One region of the Streptomyces sp. WMMC500 genome, then DNA from elsewhere that is predicted to be linked to it. Evidence: riboswitches for the same ligand, from Rfam matches in the RefSeq annotation. Region 1 holds a riboswitch; each other region holds the start of a gene.
The links. A riboswitch is a leader RNA that binds a small molecule or an ion and turns the genes downstream of it on or off. The one in region 1 is predicted to bind thiamine pyrophosphate.

Region 1 (4,272 bases):
CCCGACGCACGCCGGACACGGCTACGACCGTACCGGGGGGAGCAGTGGGCGGACGAGACCGCCGGACGGCAGCGGGCCCCGCTCGGAGTTGAGCGGGGCCCGCGTGGAGTGCGTTGGTGCGTCAGTCCGCGACCGGGAGGTAGACGCGGTGGCCGCTCTCTGCGAACTCCCGTGACTTCTGGAGCATGCCGGCGGCAGCCTCCTCCTCCGTGGCGTCGGCGGGCACGTCGCCACCGAAGCGCTCTATTACTGATTTGCTAATTTTCATTGAGCAGAACTTCGGTCCGCACATCGAGCAGAAGTGCGCCGTCTTCGCCGGCTCCGCCGGCAGCGTCGCGTCGTGGAACTCGCGCGCCGTGTCCGGGTCCAGGGCCAGGTTGAACTGGTCCTCCCAGCGGAACTCGAAGCGCGCGTCCGACAGGGCGTCGTCCCAGTCCTGGGCGCCCGGGTGGCCCTTGGCGAGGTCCGCGGCGTGGGCGGCGATCTTGTACGTGATGACGCCGGTCTTGACGTCGTCGCGGTCCGGCAGGCCCAGGTGTTCCTTCGGGGTGACGTAGCAGAGCATCGCCGTGCCCCACCAGGCGATCATCGCCGCCCCGATGCCGGAGGTGATGTGGTCGTAGGCGGGGGCGATGTCGGTGGCCAGGGGGCCGAGGGTGTAGAACGGGGCCTCTTCGCAGATCTCCTGCTGCAGGTCGACGTTCTCCTTGATCTTGTGCATCGGGACGTGTCCCGGGCCCTCGATCATGGTCTGCACGCCGTGCGACTTCGCGACCCGGTTCAGCTCGCCGAGGGTGTGCAGCTCCGCGAACTGCGCCTCGTCGTTGGCGTCCGCGATCGAGCCGGGGCGCAGGCCGTCGCCGAGGGAGAACGTCACGTCGTACGCGGCGAGGATCTCGCACAGCTCGTCGAAGTGGGTGTAGAGGAACGACTCGCGGTGGTGGGCCAGGCACCAGGCGGCCATGATGGAGCCGCCGCGGGAGACGATGCCCGTCTTGCGGCGGGCGGTGAGGGGGACGTAGCGCAGCAGGACGCCCGCGTGGACGGTCATGTAGTCGACGCCCTGCTCGCACTGTTCGACGACGGTGTCCTTGTAGACGTCCCAGCTCAGCTCCTCCGCGCGGCCGTCGACCTTCTCCAGGGCCTGGTAGAGCGGCACGGTGCCGATGGGCACGGGGGAGTTGCGCAGGATCCACTCGCGGGTGGTGTGGATGTTGCGGCCGGTGGACAGGTCCATGACCGTGTCGGCGCCCCAGCGGGTGGCCCACGTCATCTTCTCCACCTCCTCCTCGATGGAGGAGGTGACGGCGGAGTTGCCGATGTTGGCGTTGACCTTCACCAGGAAGTTCTTCCCGATGATCATCGGTTCGGACTCGGGGTGGTTGACGTTCGCGGGGAGTACGGCGCGGCCGGCCGCGATCTCGTCGCGGACGAAGGCGGGCTCGACCCGCTCGCGCAGCGCGACGAACTCCATCTCCGCGGTGACCTCCCCGCGTCTGGCGTACGCGAGTTGCGTGACCGCCGCGCCGCGGGCGCGCCGCGGCTGGCGCGGGCGGCCGGGGAAGACGGCGTCGAGGTTGCGCAGGCCGCCGCGGGGGGAGGTGTGCTTGAGGCCGTCGTCCTCGGGGCGGGGCGGGCGGCCCGCGTACTCCTCGGTGTCGCCGCGGGCGATGATCCAGTTGTCGCGCAGCGGGGCGAGCCCGCGGCGGACGTCGGTGTCGGTGGTCGGGTCGGTGTACGGCCCGGACGTGTCGTACAGCGTCACGTCCCGGCCGTTCGTGAGGTGTACGCGCCGCACCGGGACCCTGATGTCGGGCCGCGCGGGGTGCTCGACGTGGTCCTTGTGCCAGCCGATCGCCGTCGAGTCGGCGGACTTCGCGGAGTCCGCGGTGGCGGGCGTACGTGCATCCGAAACGGTCATGGAGACCCACTCCCTACGCCGGCATTACCCGGTAACAGGTTCGGCGGTCGGCGCAGCTTCGGTCCGGTTCCGGATCCGTCAGCGCCCTCTCAGCCCGGTGCTCCGAGCTCCCGCGGTGTGCATTTCGCGGACCACGCTAACCGGTGGACGCCCCGGCACGAAAGAGGGCACCGGGGGCGCGCTCCTGCGATGATCTGGCGGTGACCCCTTCGCACAGCCACGAACAGAACCACGGCCACGGCCACGGCACGCCGCCCCCGCCGGCCTCGCACCGGCTGCGTACGGTGATCGCGGCGCTGCTCGTCCCGTTCGCGCTGGCGGTGCTCGCCGGGCTGATCGCGCTGTGGCCCGGCGACGAACCGGGCGGCGCGCGCAGCGGCGTCGGCTTCGACCAGGAGCGGCAGCGGGCGAAGGTCACCAAGATCGAAGAGGTCAGGTGCGCGGACGTGGGCGCCCAGATCCAGGAGCCGGCGACGCCGGGCGGCGGCGGAAACGCGGACGAGCCGCGGCCCGACGAGGACGCGATGTGCGAGCGGGCGACGATCGAGGTGACGTCGGGCAAGCACAAGGGACGTACCTTCACCGAGATCGTCGCGCCCGACGCGTCGCGGCGGTACGACGTGGGGCAGGAACTCGTCGTCTCCTATTCGCCGGATGCGCCGCGTGAGCTGCAGTACGCCGTCTCCGACGTGGTGCGTACGGTGCCGATGGCGGTGCTGGCGCTGGTGTTCGCGCTGGCGGTGGTCGCGGTGGGGCGGCTGCGCGGGCTGGCGGCGCTCGCGGCGCTGGCGGTGAGCTTCCTGGTCCTGATCCTGTTCATCCTGCCGGCGATCCTCGACGGGTCGAATCCGCTGGTGGTGGCGGTGGTCGGGGGCAGCGCCATCATGCTGATCGCGCTGTATCTCTGTCACGGGTTCAACGTGCGTACGTCGGTGGCGGCCCTGGGCACGCTGGTGTCGCTGCTGCTGATCGGGCTGCTGGGCTCGCTGTTCATCGGCTGGTCGAAACTGACCGGGAACACCGACGACTTCACGGGGCTCATCCACACCCAGTACCCGGACATCGACATGAGCGGGCTGCTGCTGGCGGGGGTGCTGATCGGCTCGCTCGGGGTGCTCGACGACGTGACGGTGACGCAGGCGTCCGCGGTGTGGGAGCTGCGGCAGGCCGATCCGTCGGCGCCGTGGCGGAAGCTGTACGCGTCCGCGATGCGGATCGGGCGGGATCACATCGCTTCGGTGGTGAACACGCTGGTCCTCGCGTACGCGGGAGCGGCGCTGCCGCTGCTGCTGCTCTTCACGATCGCCGACCAGGGCGTCGGCACGGTGGCGACGAGCGAGTTCGTCGCCGAGGAGATCGTACGGACCCTCGTCGGCAGCATCGGGCTGGTCGCCTCGGTGCCGCTGACCACGGGGCTCGCGGCGCTCGTCGTCTCCGCCGACCGGGGCCGGGAGGCGGGGCCGGGCGCGGGCATGGGACCGGCTGGAGGGCCGGGGCCGGGTGGCGGACCGGGATCATGGCCGGGTGGCGGACCGGGCACGGGGCCCGGGGCCGGTGCGGGACCGGCGGGCTGGGCGGGCACGGGCTCCGGCGCCGCCGCGGCTCCTCCCGAGGGCCGCGCCCGCCGCCGGGGCGGCGGCGGTCGGCGGCGCCGGAAGTAGCGCCGGAGGCGAGGACGGCGGGCTGCCGGCCGGCTGGCCGGCCGGTCGTCTACCAGTCGTTCTTCGACGACGACGCGGTCATGAACTTCCGCACCAGGAAGATCGCACCCGCGATCAGCGCCGCGGCCAGCAGCACCTTGAACAGCAGGCCGATGATGAAACCGACCAGCGCCATGATCAGGCTGCCGAAGACCACCAGCACGATCGCCGGGATCAGCACCCACGTCACCCACCACGGCAGCCCCGCGGTGATCTCTTTCACGGACACGGTCATTCCTCCTCCGGTACGCCGGGGTTGTCCCGGTGCCTTCGATGCTAAGTCGCCGGAAGGGCGGACGGGAGTGCCCCCTTCCCCGGTCCACCCCGGAACGAACCCTGAGGCACCCCTGAGGGACTGATTCAGGCCTCGGGTGGAGAGAAGACCACCAGAACCCGGAGATCCTCGGTGATGTGGTGGAAACGATGCGGCACGCCCGCCGGCACGTAGACGACGCAGCCCCTGCCGACCTGCAGGGTCTCGTCGCCGACGGTGACGGAGCCGCGACCGCTCATGATCACGTAGACCTCGTCCTGGCGGTGGGGCTGCTGCGGGTCGGGCGATCCGGCGTCGAGCGCGTACAGGCCCACCGACATGTTCCGTTCCCGGAGGAACTGGAGGTACGCTCCGTCGTTCGCACGGCGCTCCGCCTC
Region 2 (4,272 bases), 2.3 Mb from region 1:
GTCACCGCCGGCGTCTTCGCCGCCTTCTACGTGCCCTTCCTCGCCACCTTCGTCGCCCTCATGCTCGCCGCGGACGGCGACGGCCCGCAGCGGGTGCTGACGTTCCTGATCCTCACGGTGATCAGCGACACCGGCGCGTACGCCGTCGGCTACAAGTTCGGCCGCCACAAACTCGCCCCCCGCATCAGCCCCGGCAAGACCCGCGAGGGACTCGCCGGCGCGCTGGCCTTCGCGATGGCCGCGGGCGCGGTGTGCATGGAGCTGCTCGTCGACGACGGCCGCTGGTGGCAGGGACTCCTGCTGGGCGCCGCGGCAGCCGCCAGCGCCACGCTCGGCGACCTCGCCGAGTCGATGATCAAACGGGACCTCGGCATCAAGGACATGGGCACTCTCCTCCCCGGCCACGGCGGGATCATGGACCGGCTGGACTCGCTGCTGCCGACGGCACCGGTGGTGTGGCTGCTGATGGTGATCTTCGTCGGCACGGGCTGACCCCGCCCCGCCGTCGCATCCGGGCATCCGGGGACGATGCAGGCGCACGCGGTTCCGTCTGCGACACTGGTACGGCTATGCCCAAGCCAGGAGAGCTCACCTTCGCCGTCCCCCGTGGTGCCAAGAAGCCGCCGCGCCACCTCGCCGACCTCACCCCCGCCGAGCGCCGCGACGCCGTCGCCGAGCTGGGCGAGAAGCCGTTCCGCGCCGCGCAGCTCTCGCGGCACTACTTCGCGCGCTACGCCACTGACCCGGCCGGCTGGACCGACGTGCCGGCCGGGTCCCGGGCGAAGCTCGCCGAAGGGCTGCTGCCCGAGCTGATGACCGTCGTCCGGCATCTGAGCTGCGACGGCGACACGACGCGCAAGACCCTGTGGCGGCTCTTCGACGGCACGCTGGTCGAGTCGGTGCTCATGCGCTACCCCGACCGCGTCACCATGTGCATCTCCTCCCAGGCCGGCTGCGGCATGAACTGCCCGTTCTGCGCCACCGGCCAGGCCGGGCTGACCCGCAACCTGTCCACCGCCGAGATCGTCCACCAGATCGTCGACGGCATGCGCGCCCTGCGCGACGGCGAGGTGCCCGGAGGCCCGGCGCGGCTGTCCAACATCGTCTTCATGGGCATGGGCGAGCCGCTGGCGAACTACAACCGCGTGCTGGCCGCCGTGCGCCGCCTCACCGACCCGGAGCCCGACGGCCTCGGGCTCTCCCAGCGCGGCATCACCGTCTCCACCGTCGGCCTCGTGCCCGCCATGCACCGCTTCGCCGACGAGGGCCTGAAGTGCCGCCTCGCCGTCTCCCTCCACGCGCCCGACGACGAACTGCGCGACACGCTCGTGCCCGTCAACACCCGCTGGCAGGTCCGCGAGGTCCTCGACGCCGCCTGGGAGTACGCCGCACGCTCCGGCCGCCGCGTCTCCATCGAGTACGCGCTGATCAGGGACATCAACGACCAGGCCTGGCGCGCCGACCTCCTCGGCCGCCTCCTCAGGGGCCGCCGCGCCCACGTCAACCTCATCCCGCTCAACCCCACCCCCGGCTCGAAGTGGACCGCCTCCCGGCCCGAGGACGAGCGGGCGTTCGTCGCCGCCCTGGAGTCCCACGGCGTGCCCGTGACCGTGCGGGACACCCGCGGCCAGGAGATCGACGGGGCCTGTGGACAGCTCGCGGCGTCCGAGGCACCCGCCTGATACCGTGCGTTTGTACCAACCGACAGGGGAGCGCTCGCAGCGCTGAGAGTGCGGAAGCGTCCAGGCCGCAGACCCTCGAACCTCGCCCAGGTCATTCTGGGTAGGAAGTTCGGTCCCCTCTCCGCTGCTGCCCGGGCTGCCCGCCGCCACGAAAGCAGCCCGATGAAGCGCATCGTCACCACCGCCCTGGCCGCGTCGCTCGCCCTGGGCCTGGCCGCCTGCGGCTCGGACTCCGGCGACGGATCCGGGTCCGGCTCGGGCGACAAGAGCGTCACCCTCGTCACCCACGACTCCTTCGCCGCCTCCGACGACGTGCTCAAGGCGTTCGAGAAGCAGTCCGGGTACAAGGTCGACGTCCTCAGGGGCAAGGACGCCGGCTCCGCTGTCAACCAGGCGATCCTGTCCAAGGACAACCCCCAGGGCGACGTCTTCTTCGGCATCGACAACACCCTCCTCTCCCGCGGCCTCGACAACGGGCTCTTCACGCCGTACGAAGCGAAGGGGCTGGACCGCATCCCCCGCGAGCTCCAGCTCGACGCCGGCGAACACCGCGTCACCCCCGTCGACTACGGCGACGTGTGCGTCAACTACGACCGCGCGTACTTCGAGGAGAAGAACCTCGACCCGCCCGAGACCCTCGACGACCTCGCCGAACCCCGCTACAAGGACCTCCTCGTCACCGAGAACGCCGCCACCTCCTCCCCGGGGCTGGCCTTCCTCCTCGCCACCGCCGACGAGTACGGGGACGAGGGCTGGGAGGACTACTGGAGCAGGCTGCGGGACAACGGCGTCGAGGTCGTCGACGGCTGGGAGCAGGCGTACTACGACCGCTTCTCCGGCGCCGGCAAGGGCGACAAGCCGCTCGTCGTCTCCTACGCCTCCAGCCCGCCCGTCCTCGACATGGAATCGCGGCCGAAGGAAGCCACCACCGGCGTGTCCACCGGCACCTGCTTCCGCCAGATCGAGTTCGCCGGGCTGCTCGCGAACGCCGGCAACACCGAAGGCGGCAAGGCCCTCATCGACTTCCTCATCGGCGAGCGGTTCCAGAAGGACATGCCGCTGCAGATGTTCGTCCACCCCGCGCGCGAGAACACCGAGCTGCCCGAGGTCTTCACCCGCTACGGCGAGGAGATCCCCGACCCGCACACCCTCGACCCGGCGGCCGTTCAGGACAACCGGGAGCAGTGGATCAAGACGTGGACCTCGCTGGTCGTGAAGTAACCCGCGCGGCAGGACGCGGCCCGGACGGCCCCGGCGGCCCGCGCGGCCCGCGCGGCGCGGGCGGGGGCGCGCGCCGCCGCCGGGGGCGCGGAGCCGCCGGCCGGCTCGCGCTCATGGCCGTCCCCGCCGCGTTCTTCGCCGTCTTCTTCGCCTACCCCGTCGGCGCCATCGTCGCCCGCGGCCTGCGCGAGAACGGCCGCTGGCAGCTCGGCCGCGTCCCCGACGTCCTCGGCGACCCCGACATCCTCGGCGTCCTGTGGTTCACGCTCTGGCAGGCCACCGCGTCCACCGGACTGACCCTCGTCCTCGCGCTCCCCGCCGCGTACGTCTTCGCCCGCTTCGACTTCCCCGGCAAACAACTGCTGCGCGCCCTGGTCACCGTGCCGTTCGTGATGCCCACCGTCGTCGTCGGCTCCGCGTTCCTCGCCCTCCTCGGCCGCGGCGGCGTCCTCGACGGCTGGTGGGGCATCCGCCTGGACACCACCGTGTGGGCCATCCTCCTCGCCCACGTCTTCTTCAACTTCGCCGTCGTCGTACGGACCGTCGGCGGCCTGTGGGCGCAGCTCGACCCCCGTCAGGAAGAAGCCGCCCGCGTCCTCGGCGCCGGCCGCCTCGCCGCCTGGCGGCACGTCACCCTGCCCGCGCTCGGGCCCGCCGTCGCCGCCGCGGCCCTCATGGTCTTCCTCTTCACCTTCACCTCCTTCGGCATCATCCAGATCCTCGGCGGCCCCCGCTACGCCACCCTCGAAGTGGAGATCTACCGCCAGACCGCCGACTTCCTCGACCTGCCCACCGCCGCGGTCCTCACCCTCCTCCAGCTCGCCGCCGTCGCCGGCGTCCTCGCCGTGCACGCCTGGACCGTACGCCGCCGGGAGACCGCGCTGCGCCTCGTCGCCCCCGAGACCACCGCCCGCCGCCCGCGCGGCGCCGGCGAACGCGCACTCCTCGGCGGCGTCGTCGCCGTCGTCGCCGTGCTGCTCCTCGCGCCGCTCGCCGTCCTCGTCGAACGCTCCTTCGCCACCCCCGGCGGCCACGGCACCGGCTTCTACCGCGCGCTGCAGGAGAGCGACGGCACGTTCGCCGTCCCGCCGCTGGAGGCCGTCGGCAACTCCCTCGCCTACGCCGCCGTCGCCACCGTCATCGCCGTCGTCGTCGGCGGCCTCGCCGCGGCCGCCGTCACCCGCCGCGCGGGCCCCTTCGTCCGCGGCTTCGACGCACTGCTGATGCTCCCGCTGGGCACCTCCGCCGTCACCGTCGGCTTCGGCTTCCTCATCGCCCTCGACAGCCCGCCGCTCGACCTCAGGTCCTCCTGGATCCTCGTGCCGCTCGCGCAGGCGCTGGTGGGCGTCCCGTTCGTCGTACGGACCAT
Region 3 (4,272 bases), 2.4 Mb from region 1:
AGGATGACGGGCACCCCGGCGGCCTCGGTGATGAGCTGGAAGTTGTGCGGGTTGCGGATGCCGAGTCCGGAGCCGATGGGGGAGCCGAGCGGCATCACGGCGGCGCAGCCGGCGTCCTCCAGCTTGCGGGCGAGCACGGGGTCGTCGTTGGTGTACGGGAGCACGGTGAAGCCGTCGTCGACGAGCGTCTCGGCGGCGGCCAGCAGCTCGACGGGGTCGGGCAGCAGGGTGCGCTCGTCGGCGATGACCTCCAGCTTCACCCAGTCCGTGCCGAGCGCCTCGCGGGCCAGCCGGGCGGTGAGGACGGCCTCGCCGGCGGTGTAGCAGCCGGCGGTGTTCGGCAGCACGCGGATGCCGTGGCGGCGCAGCACGTCGAGCACCGAGCCGTGCACGCCGGGGTCGACGCGGCGCATCGCGACGGTGGTCAGCTCGGTGCCGGAGGCGAGGAGCGCGCGCTCCATCATGTCCAGGCTGCTCGCGCCGCCGGTGCCCATGATGAGGCGCGAGGAGAAGCGGACGCCGGCGATCGTGAGGGGGTCCGCGGCCGGGTCGGCGGCGGTGGGGTCCGTGGCGTCTGTCGGGGCGGGGGCGGTGCTTGTCACGGTGATCAGCCTCCCTGGACCGCGGTCAGGATCTCGACGCGGTCGCCGTCGGCGAGGGTGGTGGTGGGCCAACTGCCGCGGGGTACGACGTCCTCGTTGACGGCGGCGGCGACGCCGCGGGGCGCGGCGGTGACGGTGGCGACGAGGGCGTCGAGGGTGAGGCCCGCGGCGACACGGCGCGGGGCGCCGTTGACGGTGACGGTGACGGCGGCCGCGGCCGCGGCGTCGGTGGCGGCGGCTTCGGGGGAGTCGGTGGTGTCGGGGGAGTCGGTACGGGTCTGCGTGGCGTTCTCGGTCATGCGTGCCGTCCTTCGTGGTGCTGCCGCGCGCCCGCGAACCGGGTGGCGGCGAACGGGCGGGCGACGTCGGGGAGCTCGCCGCCGGTGAGCACGGCGGCGAGGGCGTCGCCGGTGACCGGGGTGAGGAGCACCCCGTTGCGGTAGTGGCCGGTGGCCAGGTGCAGCCCCGGCAGGGCGGTGGGGCCCAGCAGCGGCGCGTTGTCGGGGGAGCCGGGGCGCAGCCCGGCGCCGGTCTCCACGAGCGGCAGCTCCGTCAGCCCGGGCAGCAGCTCGTGGGCGTCGCGCAGCAGCTCGTACACGCCGCCTGCGGTGACCGTGGTGTCCCAGCCCAGCTCCTCGCTGGTGGCGCCGATGACCAGCTCGCCGCTCTCGCGCGGCACCAGGTACACGCTGCTGCCGCGGACCACGGCCCGTACCGTACGGGACAGGAACGGCGTCCCGGCGCCGGGCATCCGCAGCCGCACCACCTGCCCCTTGACGGGGCGCACCGGGGGCCGCACCGCCTCCGGCACCCCCGCAAGACGGCCGCTGCGGCTGCCGGCGGCCAGCACCGTCTGCCCGGCGGCGATCCGCGTGCCGTCCGCCAGTTCCGCGCCCACCGCCCGCTCGGCGGTGCCGGAGCCGGTCACCCGCAGCCGGGCCGCGAGGCTGCGGTGGAAGGCGACGCCGGCCCGCTCGCAGGCCGCGAGGAGCGCCACGGTCAGCAGCCGCGGGTCCGTCTGGTGGTCGCCGTCGACGCGCAGCCCGCCGCGTACCCCGGGCGCGAGCATGGGCTCCAGCCGGCGGCACTCGCTCCCGCCGAGCCACTCGGCCGACAGCCCCAGCCGCTGCTGGAAGCCGTGCAGTTCGCGCAGTTGGGCGCGGTCGTCGGCATCCAGCGCGACGGACAGCGCGCCGCAGCGGCGGTAGCCGATGTCCCGGCCCGACGCCTCGGCCAGTTCGGCCGCGAACGCCGGATAGCGCTCCGCGGCGGCCAGGTTGAGCGCCAGCAGCGCCTCCTCGCCGTAGTGCAGTTCGGTGACGGCGGCGAGCATGCCGGCCGCGACCTGCGCGGCGCCGCCGTCGGGCGCCGGGTCGGCGACGGCGGTGGCCAGCCCGCGGCGGGCCGCCTGCCAGGCGGTGACCAGGCCGATGACGCCGCCGCCGACGACGAGGACGTCGTACGTGGCGTCCGCCGTGCGCGGCGCGCCGACCGGGCCGGCGGTGCCGGCCGCGGGCGCCGCCGCGGGTTCTTCCGGGGGTGTGTCGCGTGGCTGCATGGGCACGTTCGCCCCTCCCTTCGCCGGCATGACCCGGATCAGGTTCGTACGGTCGGGGGCCGCCAGCCCCCCTCTCAGCCCGGTGCGCCGGGCTCCCGCGAGTCTTCCCGGCCACCCTAACTCCGTAGGCCCGGCCGCTGTAAGGGAGCCTCGCGAGCGGACCCGGCACGAGCGTCGTATGCCGGGCCCGGCATACAGTGATCGGTGTGACCGACGCCGATCCGGACCGCGGCCCCGCCGGCCGGGCCGCCAGCCGCCCCGGGAACTCAACCGCCGGCACCGTCGTCGTCGGTGCCGGCATGGCCGGGGTGCAGACGGCCGTCGCGCTGCGCGAGCGGGGTTACGCAGGCCCCGTCACCCTCGTCGGCGCGGAGCCGCACGACCCGTACGACCGGCCGCCGCTGTCGAAGGCGGTGCTGCTCGGCAAGGCGGAGGGCTCGGCGTTCGAGGTGGACTTCGCGGAGCACGGCATCGGGCTCCGGCTGGGGCTGCACGTCGACCGGCTGGACACCGCGGGGCGGCTGCTGGAGACGGACGCCGGGCCCGTGGCGTACGAGAAGCTGGTCCTGGCCACCGGCGCGGCGCCCGTCCCGCTGCCCGGCGCGCCCGCCGGCACCACGCCCGGCGTGCACCTGCTGCGCACCCTCGACGACGCGGCGCGGCTGCGCGCGGTGCTCGTGCGGCGCAGCCGGATCCTGGTGGTCGGCGCGGGCTGGATCGGCGCGGAGCTGAGCACCGCGGCGCGCGAGCAGGGCTGTGAGGTGACGGTCGTGGAGGCCGCCGGGCACCCGCTGCCGGCGGCGCTGCCCGCGCAGGTCGCGGTGCCGATGGCCGGATGGTACGAGGAGAGCGGTGCCCGGCTGCTGACGGGCCGCCGGGTGGAGCGCGTCGCGCACCTGGGCGAGGACGGCCCGGTCGCGGTGGTCCTCGACGACGGTACGGAGCTGACCGCCGACGCCGTCGTCGTCGGCATCGGCGCCCGTCCCGCGACTGCCTGGCTCGCCGGCTCCGGCGTCGTGCTGGGCGGCGACGGCGCGGTGCGGGCCGACGAGCGGCTGCGCACGAACGTGCCGGGCGTCTGGGCCGTCGGCGACTGCGCGTCGTTCCCCTCCGCGCGCTACGGCGAGCGGCTGCTGATCCACCACTGGGACAACGCCCTGCAGGGCCCGGCGACCGTCGCGGCGGACATCGCCGGGGAGCCGGGCGCGGCGTACGACCCGGTGCCGTACTTCTGGTCCGAGCAGTTCGGCCGGTTCGTGCAGTACGTCGGCCACCACACGGACGACGACGAGCTGCTGTGGCGCGGCGATCCGTCCGCCGCCTCCTGGTCGGTGTGCTGGCTGCGCGCCGGGCGGCTCATCGCGCTGCTGGCCGTCGGCCGCCCGCGGGACCTCACCCAGGGGCGCAAGCTGATCCACGCGGGTGCCGCGCTGGACCGCGAGCGCGCCGCCGACGCGGCGGTACCGCTGAAATCGGCCGCGCTGTGACGTCCGCGGCGCGTCCCGCGCCGGGCCGGCAGCCGCGCATCCGGGGATGCTTCGAGGTGATATGCCGCCCTTTGGCGCTGCCCTGTACCGGCGGGCGGTCCGAGATGGCAGGCTGGGGGTGTGACCGAGATTGATGCGAAGATCGATGCTCTCGTCCCCTCCTGGCTCACCCTTCCCGACGTCGCCGAGAAGCTCGGCGTCGAGGTGACCCGCGTGCGGCAGTTGGTCAAGGAAGGCCAGTTGATCGCGGTGCGGCGGGGTGAGAACAACGCGCTGCAGGTGCCCGCCGAGTTCATCGGCGAGGGGAAGGTCGTCAAGGGCCTCACCGGGACCCTGACGCTGCTCAAGGACGACGGCTTCAGCGACGCGGAGGCGCTGGAGTGGCTGTTCACCCCCGACCCCTCGCTCCCGGGGACTCCCGCGCAGGCGCTGCGCGAGAACCGCGGGACGGAGGTCAAGCGCAGGGCGCAGGCGCTGGCTGTGTAATCTCGCGGGGCCGGGCGCGCGCCCGCGGGTCCGGCCCCGCGACCGTACGAGGGGGAGCGCCGCATGACGGCCGGAACCGCCGCCCGCGCCACCGCCGACGCCCGCGCGCGGCTGGGCGCCGCGCAGCTCTACCTGTGCA

Region 2: another riboswitch for thiamine pyrophosphate. It lies ahead of O7599_RS09645 (thiamine ABC transporter substrate-binding protein); the one in region 1 lies ahead of thiC (phosphomethylpyrimidine synthase ThiC).
Region 3: another riboswitch for thiamine pyrophosphate. It lies ahead of thiO (glycine oxidase ThiO); the one in region 1 lies ahead of thiC (phosphomethylpyrimidine synthase ThiC).

Annotation. Positions count from the first base shown of each region.
Region 1 covers NZ_CP114905.1:4,683,699-4,687,970, reverse strand. Annotated here, with positions in the region: gene thiC (phosphomethylpyrimidine synthase ThiC) at 122-1,921, opposite strand; TPP riboswitch at 1,914-2,045, opposite strand; gene O7599_RS20080 (YibE/F family protein) at 2,122-3,582, shown strand; gene O7599_RS20075 (DUF5326 family protein) at 3,632-3,844, opposite strand; gene O7599_RS20070 (cupin domain-containing protein) at 3,982-4,272, opposite strand, start outside.
Region 2 covers NZ_CP114905.1:2,386,392-2,390,663, reverse strand. Annotated here, with positions in the region: gene O7599_RS09655 (phosphatidate cytidylyltransferase) at 1-492, shown strand, start outside; gene rlmN (23S rRNA (adenine(2503)-C(2))-methyltransferase RlmN) at 570-1,682, shown strand; TPP riboswitch at 1,697-1,807, shown strand; gene O7599_RS09645 (thiamine ABC transporter substrate-binding protein) at 1,845-2,903, shown strand; gene O7599_RS09640 (iron ABC transporter permease) at 3,017-4,272, shown strand, end outside.
Region 3 covers NZ_CP114905.1:7,132,017-7,136,288, forward strand. Annotated here, with positions in the region: gene O7599_RS30725 (thiazole synthase) at 1-494, opposite strand, end outside; gene thiS (sulfur carrier protein ThiS) at 608-901, opposite strand; gene thiO (glycine oxidase ThiO) at 898-2,166, opposite strand; TPP riboswitch at 2,159-2,269, opposite strand; gene O7599_RS30740 (FAD-dependent oxidoreductase) at 2,358-3,647, shown strand; gene O7599_RS30745 (Rv2175c family DNA-binding protein) at 3,768-4,133, shown strand; gene thiE (thiamine phosphate synthase) at 4,197-4,272, shown strand, end outside.